Regions from separate parts of the Rahnella aceris genome, predicted to be linked through region 2. Evidence: predicted binding sites of a transcription regulator. Region 2 holds the regulator's gene; each other region holds the start of a gene.
What was found. The regulator CRP, encoded in region 2, controls carbon source genes, mostly activating them, when cyclic AMP is high. The targets are predictions, from matches to a motif close to ATGTGANNNNNNTCACAT.

Region 1 (3,285 bases), on a different contig from region 2:
AGTGTTCGCAGGCCTCGCCGACGGTCGGGGTATAAATCACCGGCATCATTTCGCTGAGATGGTTGTCCAGCAGACGGTAGAACAGTGTCTCATTGGTGTCCTGAATGTTTCTCAAATAGATGTGTTTATCGATGTCGGTTTTGAAATTCTGAAACTGGCGGTAGGCACGGTCAGCCTGTTCTTCGATGGTTTCCACCGCTTCCGGCAGTAAACCGTGAAGGTTAAAGTTGCTGCGCTCTTCTTCAGTAAAAGCGCTGCCTTTATTCAGTAACGGAAACTCTAACAGGATCGGGCCAGCGTGGGGAATGTACAGGGGGCGTTTACTTTCGTATTCAAGTTCCATCGTTTTACTCTTCCGGTTTTCAGAATGTTGTTTTTTATATTTCGGAGCGGTGAGGGTAACAGAGAGGAAATAAGGATTTCAAATGACAAATGTAATGACAATGTTATGTAACTAAAGACTCCGGAAACAGAGTCTTTAGTGTTAACCGGCTCACACTATCAGCAGGTCAGCGTGGTGATATCTTTGCAGCCCAGTGCTTTTAACGTGGCACGCGTGGCATCGTTTTGCGTGATCAACGCATCTTTTTGCTCGACCAGTACTGCACGGCGCACTTTCAGGCAATCTTCACCTGACATATTCAGCAGGATTAACGCGGCCTGCAAAGGAGGCAGGCTCGGATTGAATGCGGCGTTTTCGGCGTAACGGCCACCGAACTGTTTGCCGTTATGAGTTTCCAGCGCCACACCACTGTGCGACTTACTGTAAGGCGCATGACTTTGATTGCAGGCATCCAGTGCCATGAGTGCCAGGGAGTCGGTGCTTTCCAGTGTGTAACCGTGATTCACTTGGTCCATCAGCAGGGTGGTGATGTCCAGATCCTTTGGGCCGAAGGAGTGCGGCAGATAATCGCCAAGTGTTGCTACATCACGATCGGGCAGATGGATATCCAGCGCTGTGCCGCTGGTCAGCTCATTCATAAACTGACGACAATGCCCGCAAGGGGTGTAATTCACGGTGATGGAGGCCAGACGGGTTTCACCACGCAGCCAGGCGTGCGTGACTGCGGATTGCTCAGCGTGAACCGTTTGTTGCATCGGCGCACCGGCGAATTCCATGTTGGCACCGAAATACAAATTGCCTGAAATTCCGCGTGCAACCGCACCGACATTGAAATGAGAGATAGGCGTAACGGAACAGGCTGCGGCCAGAGGCAGCAGGGCAAATGCCAGCGCGTCATCGTCCAGTCCGGTCGCCTGTTTTATCTGCGCAACATCAGCCGCAGTGAGCATTGCCGGGAAGTCATCATGACGCAAAAACGGCTCAAGCGCGGAGGATAAATTTTCAGGGAGTGCCGCAAAGGCGGTGTGAAAACGTGCGTGCATAAACATTCGATCTCGCAGTGATTACGGTTGAACAGTGTAAAAGTCATTCCATGAATGTAGTGTGATGAATGTCACTTTTTCGATGTAATAAGTTCTGCTTCGTTGCATATTTGGGAGATGTTACGCAGAACAGCCGCCTTTCCAGACGGCTGTTAAAAAAGGATGACGGGGAATCAGTGAGCCGGGAACCACTTGTCATTGATCTTTTTAAATTCGCCGTTAGCTTTGATCCCTTCCAGCGCTGTGTTCAGCTTCGCCAGCAGTTCCTTATTATCAGGACGCACCGCCATGCCGACGCCGGTACCAAAGTATTGCGGATCTTTAATCAGCTCGCCGACTTCACCCAGATTCGGGTTGGATTTCAGCCAGCCGTTCAGCACGGCGGTGTCGCCTAACAGCCCGTCCAGACGACCACTTTTCAGATCCAGAATCGCATTCTGATAGCTGTCGTAACCGACGGTAGTGATTTCAGGATGCTTTTCCATCAGGTATTTCTGGTGCGTGGTGCCATTTTCCAGGCCAACACGCTTACCTTTCAGATCCGCAATAGAAGCAAACTTGCCTTTCGGCCCGATAATCATTGCCGTGTTAGCGTAGTAAGGCTGGGTGAACGTCACCTGTTTACTGCGCTCTTCCGTGATATCCATACCGGAAATAATCACATCGAAACGACGGAATTTCAGTGCCGGGATCAGACCATCAAACGGCTGATTGGTGAAGGTACAGGTTTCCTGCATTTGCTTACACAGCGCGTTCGCCAGGTCGATATCAAAACCAATAATCTGGTTGTCAGCGCCGATAGATTCAAACGGCGGATACGTGGCGGAAGTACCGAAACGAATGGTGTCCGCAGCGGTGGCAGTGAAAACCGTGGCAGACAAGAGGGCGGCGAGGATCAGCTTTTTCATGCAATACATTCCTGTTCAAAAAATGACATTCCCTTCATGGTACAGTTTACTGATTTTATTAATTTAATCGGGTAACTGGCAGGAAGTGAAACCTGAGAATAAAGTGCCACTAAATGAATTTATATGCAATAAATTTGATTAAAAAATTATAAATTGAAACAAGGGGATGTTTTTTCCGGCACAAAAAAAGGGACGATTTCTCGTCCCTTCAGATTCTTCTCTGGCTATCAGTTACGGCGTTCAAATGCCAGTGCACGACGCTCAATCAGGCGCATCATCAGGGTCAGCAACCCGTTCACGCACAGATAAACCACACCGGCCGCACCGAATACCATCACGTCATACGTACGACCGTACATCAGCTGGCTGTGACCCATCACATCCATCAGCGTAATGGTGTAGGCCAGCGAGGTACTTTTAAACACCAGCACCACTTCGTTGGAATACGATGACAGCGCGCGTTTAAAGGCGTACGGCAACAGAATGCGCAAGGTTTGCGGCTTCGACATGCCAAGTGCTTCGCACGACTGCCACTGGCCGGACGGAATAGCGCGTACCGCACCGGTAAACAACTGTGTGGTATATGCCGCGCTGTTCAGCGCCAATGCAAACATCGCGCAAAGCCACGGCTGCGACAGGACTTCCCATAACCACGGAATTTCGCGGATCGACGGAAACTGGCCCGGTCCGTAGTAAATCAGGAAGATTTGCACCAGCAACGGTGTGCCGGTAAACAGCGTGATGTAACCTTTAACGATCTGACTGGCAACCGGCACTTTCAGCGTCAGAACGACGGTGAAAATCATCGCCAGTAACAGTGCAACAATCAGTGCCGCCACGGTCAGTGTCAGGCTGGTGTGCAATCCTTTCAGGACTTCAGGTAAATATTCCCACATCAGGATGCACTCCGTTCAAAGCGTGTGGTACGCAGTTCGATACGTTTAATCACGAACTGGCTGAACAGGGTAACAAGCAGATAGATACACGCCGC
Region 2 (3,285 bases):
TACCTTTACGCCGTGGCAGGCGTTGCCGGAACCGACGGATATTTTGTTTTACGAAGGGTTACACGGTGGTGTGGTGGCGGACAAAATTGACGTTGCCGCGCAGGTCGACCTGCTGGTCGGCGTAGTGCCTATCGTCAACCTCGAATGGATCCAGAAACTGGTGCGCGATACCGGCGAGCGCGGGCATTCCCGTGAAGCGGTGATGGATTCCGTCGTGCGTTCGATGGATGACTATATCAATTACATTACGCCGCAGTTTTCCCGCACACACATCAATTTCCAGCGGGTACCCACCATCGACACCTCGAACCCGTTTGCCGCCAAAGCCATTCCGTCACTGGATGAAAGCTTTGTGGTGATTCATTTTCAGGGACTGGATGACATCGATTTCCCGTATCTGCTGGCCATGCTGCAAGGGTCGTTTATCTCGCACATCAAAACACTGGTGGTGCCGGGCGGCAAAATGGGGCTGGCGATGGAGCTGATCATGGCGCCGCTGGTGCAGCGCCTGATGGAAGGCAAGAAGATCGAGTAAACTTTATTCGGCTGCAATCACTTCAAAGCTGTGGGTGATTGTGGCCGCTTTCCCCAGCATCAGAGACACAGAACAGTATTTTTCGGCAGACAGGCTGACTGCGCGTTCAACAATCTTATCGGTCAGATCCTTACCGGTGACGATAAAATGCAGATTGATGTGAGTGAACAGACGCGGCGCTTCTTCGCGGCGTTGTGAGGTCAGCTTCACTTCACAATCACGCACGTCATTACGACCTTTTTGCAAAATTGACACCACGTCGATTGCACTACACCCCCCTGCGGACATCAGTAACATTTCCATCGGGCTTGGGGCTTTATCACCCGCGTTTCCATCCATTGAAATCTGATGACCCGATGCAGACTCACCTAAAAATGTCAGTCCTTCAACCCATTTGACACGTGCATGCATGAACTATTCTCCCGGTGAATAAACTTGTCGAAATCTGCTCTCAGAGTACCCTTTCACCTAAAATCTGGCAACGTAACCCGATCGCCATCATGCTGAAGCGAGACAACAGAAGACAGCATCTCAAACCTGTGCTACAAACAAAGCCGAAACATACTTTCCAGTAAATTGCGGTGACGGTTTTTGCGGTTTAAGTACAGAACCCACGGTGATGACAGCAATAAACAGGCTGTTGCACTCCGACATCCGCTTGCAGCATTTCTGGAGAGTTATATGCTGAAAGGGCGCTTTGGATTTGAAGTGCCGTACAGGGAACTCTGAGCCCTGTGATTTTGGGCAGCGATAACAACAGAGGATAATAGCAAATGGTTCTCGGCAAGCCACAAACAGACCCGACTCTTGAATGGTTCCTGTCTCACTGTCATATACATAAGTATCCTTCTAAAAGTACGCTGATTCACCAGGGTGAAAAAGCCGAAACGCTTTACTACATCGTGAAAGGGTCAGTTGCTGTCCTGATTAAAGATGAAGAAGGCAAGGAAATGATACTGTCCTACCTTAACCAAGGTGACTTCATCGGTGAGCTGGGACTCTTCGAAGAAGGTCAGGAACGCAGTGCCTGGGTACGTGCTAAAACTGCCTGTGAAGTGGCTGAAATTTCATATAAAAAATTCCGCCAGCTGATTCAGGTTAACCCGGATATTCTGATGCGTCTCTCCGCGCAGATGGCCAACCGTCTGCAAGTGACGTCAGAGAAAGTCGGCAACCTTGCCTTCCTTGACGTTACCGGTCGTATCGCTCAAACCTTGCTCAATCTGGCTAAACAGCCTGATGCAATGACCCATCCGGACGGGATGCAAATCAAGATTACCCGCCAGGAAATTGGCCAAATCGTCGGTTGTTCACGTGAAACAGTCGGACGCATTCTCAAAATGCTGGAAGATCAAAGCCTGATCTCCGCACACGGTAAAACGATTGTCGTTTACGGCACACGTTAATCCCTCAAAAATTGGCGCGGCAAAACACTGTCGCGCCTTTTTTATGGGCTAAGCTTTACCCATGACGCTATGGCGAAGACTGTTTTACCATCCTGAAGTGAACTACGCGCTGCGCCAGACGCTGGTGTTGTGCTTGCCTGTTGGCATTTGCTGGCTGTTTGGCAATTTGCAAATGGGCCTGCTGTTTTCCCTCTGCCCGGCCTGTTGTAACATCGCCGGTCTGGATACCCCGCATAAACGCTTTTTCAAACGCCTGCTCGTCGGCGGTTCACTCTTTGCCGTGAGCAGCCTTCTGCTGCAACTGATGCTCGAAAGCTGGCATATACCGCTGCCGCTGATCATGCTGTCGCTGGCGTTACTGCTGGGCGTCACCGGTGAAATCAGCCCGCTGCATGCGCGCCTGCTGCCCGGTGCGCTGGTGGCGACTATCTTCACGCTGAGTATGGTGGGCGTGCGCCCGATGTGGCAGGCCCCGGTGTTGTTCGCCGCTGGCACAGCCTGGTACGGATTGTTTAACTGGGCGTGGTTTCGTATTTCGGAAGAACAGCCGATGCGCGAAACGCTCAGCCAGCTCTATCTGCAACTCGCGGATTATTTCGAAGCCAAGTACAGCCTGCTGACGCAACATACCGATCCCGAAACTGCGTTACCCCCACTGCTAACCCGCCAGCAGCAGGTTATCGACCTGATTGCCCTGCTTTATCAGCAATTACACATGTTGCCCCAGCACGGACATCATCATCACCATAAGCGGCTATTTCAGCGTTTTCAGGTGGCGCTCGATTTGCAGGAGCACATTACAGTGAGCCTGCATCAGCCGGAAGAAGTGCAGAAACTGGTGGAGGAAAGCCATGCCGAAGCGGTTATCCGCCGAAATGCGCAGGTGATTTCCACCCGTCTTCGGGTGATTGCCGACGATATTCTTTATCATCGTTTATCCGGGCGCTTTACGATGGCCAATGAGCTGACCGCGCTGGAGAAAATCGCCGCGCGCAACCCGGACAATCCGGTAGGTCAGTTTTGTTATTACCATTTCAGCCGCATTGCCCGTCTGTTACGCACACAGCGGCCGTTGTACAAACGTGACCTGATGAACACCCAGCCGCGTTTGCCCTTCTGGCCCGCGCTGAAAAGCTATCTTTCCTTCAAATCCGTGGCACTGCGTAATGCCGCACGTTTGGGCATTATTCTGGCGATTGGCAGCAGTCTGGGTCTGTTCTTCAATTTGCCCAAACCCTACTGGATCTTGCTGACTATCATGTTGGTCAGCCAGAACGGTTATAACGCCACGCGGGTGAGGATCCAGCACCGTGCACTCGGTACGCTGGCCGGATTGCTGATTGC
Region 3 (3,285 bases), on a different contig from region 2:
CCGTCGGCAAGTAACCCTTTCAGGTACTTACCGTACATATTGTCAGCCATGTCCATATCGACACCGGCTTTCAGCGCCATCGCGGCCGCCTGACGATCGTCTTCGGCTACGCCATGTTTGACCAGCCCGCCAATGGCGCCGTGGTCGCTGACAGTCAGGCCCTTGAACTGCCAGTCATCGCGCAGAATATCTTTCAGCAGCCAGGTATTCGAGGTGGCAGGAATACCGTTAACGCTGTTCAGTGCCACCATCACACCGCCGGCACCCGCATCGACTGCCGCTTTATAAGGTGGCATGTAATCGTTGAACATGCGGGTCAGGCTCATGTCCACAGTGTTGTATTCGCGGCCGCCTTCGACAGCACCGTACAACGCATAGTGTTTGACGTTTGCCATGACGGCGTCAGGGGCAGACGGGTCTTTGCCCTGATAACCGGTAACCATTTCATGCGCGAGGCGCGAGGTCAGATAGGTATCTTCGCCGAAACCTTCAGAAACACGGCCCCAGCGCGGATCACGGGTGATATCGACCATCGGTGAGAACGTCATGTTCAGGCCATCAGCTGCCGTTTCCTGGGCTGAAATACGTGCGCTGGTCGCCACCGCCTGCATATCCCAGCTCGCCGCCAGACCGAGGCTGATAGGGAAAATCGTGCGCTGCCCATGCACCACGTCATAGGCATAAAACGGAGGAATTTTCAGGCGGCTGTACTGCACCTGATCCTGCATACGGCGGATATCGGGCTTAGTTACCGTGTTAAACACGCCACCGACTTTACCGGCGCGGATGTCAGCCATGATGGCTTCTTTTTGGTACTCAGGCCCCACAGTGACCAGATTCAGCTGACCGATTTTTTCATCAAGGGTCATTTTTTTCATCAAATCGGCAATGAACGCGTTGCGCTCTTTCACCTGATCCTGAGGAATGCCCGTTGTTTCAACGGCGAGAGAAGAAGCAGAACTTACCAGTAACACTAACGCGCCAAGCATGTGATGCGTATTCATCGGAATTCCTTCAACCATAAGCAGGGGAGCCAAATCAGAGAAAATTCAGCAGCCTGAAGCAAACAAAGCAATGATCATTCTAAGAAAAGTATAGAGTGAGAATCTAATACGTCCCTTCAACTATTAGCAATGAATAGTTTAGACGCCAGCACAATATCTTTTTACCTTTCGGTACATCCCGCAATTTACAGGTAATCAGAATGATAGATACAAAAAGACATTCGATGCGTCACGCAAATTTTTATATTTAGGATTACATGACATCCGGCTGAACAAATAATCATCAGAAGTAACACGGGGGAAAGCGCGGGATAACAAAAAGGGCAGAACATGCGGTTCTGCCCTTTAATAATCTGGAATATCCGCTAAGGAAATCGGATTAATAGTAGTAAGACATATCGGTCGGGGTTTTGCTCATGACATCAAAGAAAACGTCTTTGGTGTTTGCCCAGAATTGCGCGACGGCAACGGCGTTGTAGCTCATGCCCATCAGGCTCATGACAAAGAAACAGGTCACGGTGAGGCCGATACCACTGCAAACGAATGCCATGGTATTGCGGCTGGACTGGCGACAAACAATATTAAGCTGACTGGTGCAGAACATCAAAAAAGCGCTCAGCAATTCCCAGCGCATCATTAAAATCCCGGCAGTTAATGTACCCATCGATAAAATCCTTACTTACTACAGCCACTTGCACGAAGCCAAAATCAGCCGGAAGGCTGCTACGACGGGCGGGCAATGGGCTTTACAGAAGAAATGGTGAATTACAATTATGTGACGACGGTCACATTATATCACCGGATTTTATTTTTGAGTAAAAAATGTTCGCTAATAAAAAATAGGCATAACACATCAACTTATTTTGACGATGTGTTATGAAAAGCGGAGAAATCGTGATGTATTTTGAAGAGATAATTACGCGCCGTAACCCATCACTTGTAACAGGTGCTGAGCCTGCTGCACCGCTTCCTGCCGGTGCGCAACCCCCAGCTTCTGATACAGATTACGGATATGGGTTTTGATGGTCGTTGATGCAACGTCCAGCTCACCGGCAATCTGGTCATTACTGTAGCCGGAGTAAATCAGCCCCAGAACCTGCCACTCGCGCTGCGTCAGCGGACTGGTACGGATCAGTTCCGGCACTTGCGGATGGGTCAGCAGTTTGTTCACAAAGCCTTCGTCGAAATGCGCAAACTTGTGACGGTGATGCTGGTTAATTTCGCGCAAAATCTGCTGGGCGCGGCGCTGTTCCAGTTCCGGTAGCAGATTAAGCTGGATCAACTGGCGCAGTTGTTGCGCCATCATTTCCCCTTCGATGACGAAATGACTGACAAAACCGGTACGGTTCGCCAGCGCCAGCGCTTCGATCAATGCTTTTTGGGCGTCACTTTTGCGCCCGGTTTGCCAGTAAAGTAAGTTACTCAGCAGCAAATTGCGGTTCAGATCGCTGGTCAGGCGCAACTGCCGGGCATTCTGATTCAGTTCATCGAGCACCACTTCAGCTTCATCAAACTGTTCCAGCAAAATCTGTACGCGGGCAATATTTCGCCACTGGCCTTGCTGGAAATGGTTATCTGCCATGTCCGGTTTACGCGCCTGTTGCAGCCACTGGCGTGCAGCGTTTTTATCGCCAATCATCTGCCAGTAAATCACCCGCGGCTTATCGGTATTGGTCAGCCAGTCAATGTGATACTGACCGGTTTTCAGCAACGCTTCACAGCGCTGTAAATGGTGATGGGCGTTGTCGAGCTGACCGCGTGCCAGCGAACATTTCGCCAACATTGCCAGGCATTGCAACTGCTGTTGTGGCTGGAAATTGCTCAGCACATTAAGCCCTTCACGCGCAGCTTCTTCTGCATCATCGAGCCGCGACCATGACCACAGCAGCTGGGAACGTAAACGCAATAAAAATTCGTGCATCGGCAACTGTTCAAGATGCTGTTCGCGCACCAGTTCAAAAGCGCGATCCTGCATCTCAAACGCGGCCTGCAAAAAGCCCTGAGCAATCAGAATTTCACTCTGTTGCAGCAGCGCCCATAAGGCGTAGTGATAGGCTTCATAACGGCGGGCGATTTGCTCGGTCTGCTGCATCAGCGGCAGTGCGCGGGTGAGATCCCCTTTGCAGTGCTGGATTTCACCGGTCACGGACGTGGCCACAATGCGGCTGTAATAGCTTTCATAAGGCAGATAGCGCAGCGCCTCAGTGGCCAGTTTTTCCGCCTCATCCTGACGTCCGTCGTTGATAGCCACCTGTGCCCGCAGGGCATCAAACTCGGCCGC

Region 1: cdd (cytidine deaminase) is a predicted target of CRP. The motif match lies at 1,446-1,463, and genes of this name have one in related genera.
Region 3: GW591_RS21020 (YjcB family protein) is a predicted target of CRP. The motif match lies at 1,778-1,795, and genes of this name have one in related genera.

The regions. Positions count from the first base shown of each region.
Region 1 covers NZ_JAADJV010000001.1:593,328-596,612, forward strand. Annotated here, with positions in the region: gene GW591_RS02695 (NAD-dependent malic enzyme) at 1-343, opposite strand, end outside; gene cdd (cytidine deaminase) at 502-1,386, opposite strand; gene GW591_RS02705 (arginine ABC transporter substrate-binding protein) at 1,560-2,294, opposite strand; gene artM (arginine ABC transporter permease ArtM) at 2,522-3,190, opposite strand; gene artQ (arginine ABC transporter permease ArtQ) at 3,190-3,285, opposite strand, start outside.
Region 2 covers NZ_JAADJV010000004.1:74,900-78,184, forward strand. Annotated here, with positions in the region: gene GW591_RS18610 (phosphoribulokinase) at 1-535, shown strand, start outside; gene GW591_RS18615 (OsmC family protein) at 539-946, opposite strand; gene crp (cAMP-activated global transcriptional regulator CRP) at 1,309-1,941, shown strand; gene GW591_RS18625 (YccS/YhfK family putative transporter) at 2,003-3,285, shown strand, end outside.
Region 3 covers NZ_JAADJV010000005.1:164,342-167,626, reverse strand. Annotated here, with positions in the region: gene bglX (beta-glucosidase BglX) at 1-1,004, opposite strand, end outside; gene GW591_RS21020 (YjcB family protein) at 1,384-1,668, opposite strand; gene malT (HTH-type transcriptional regulator MalT) at 1,921-3,285, opposite strand, start outside.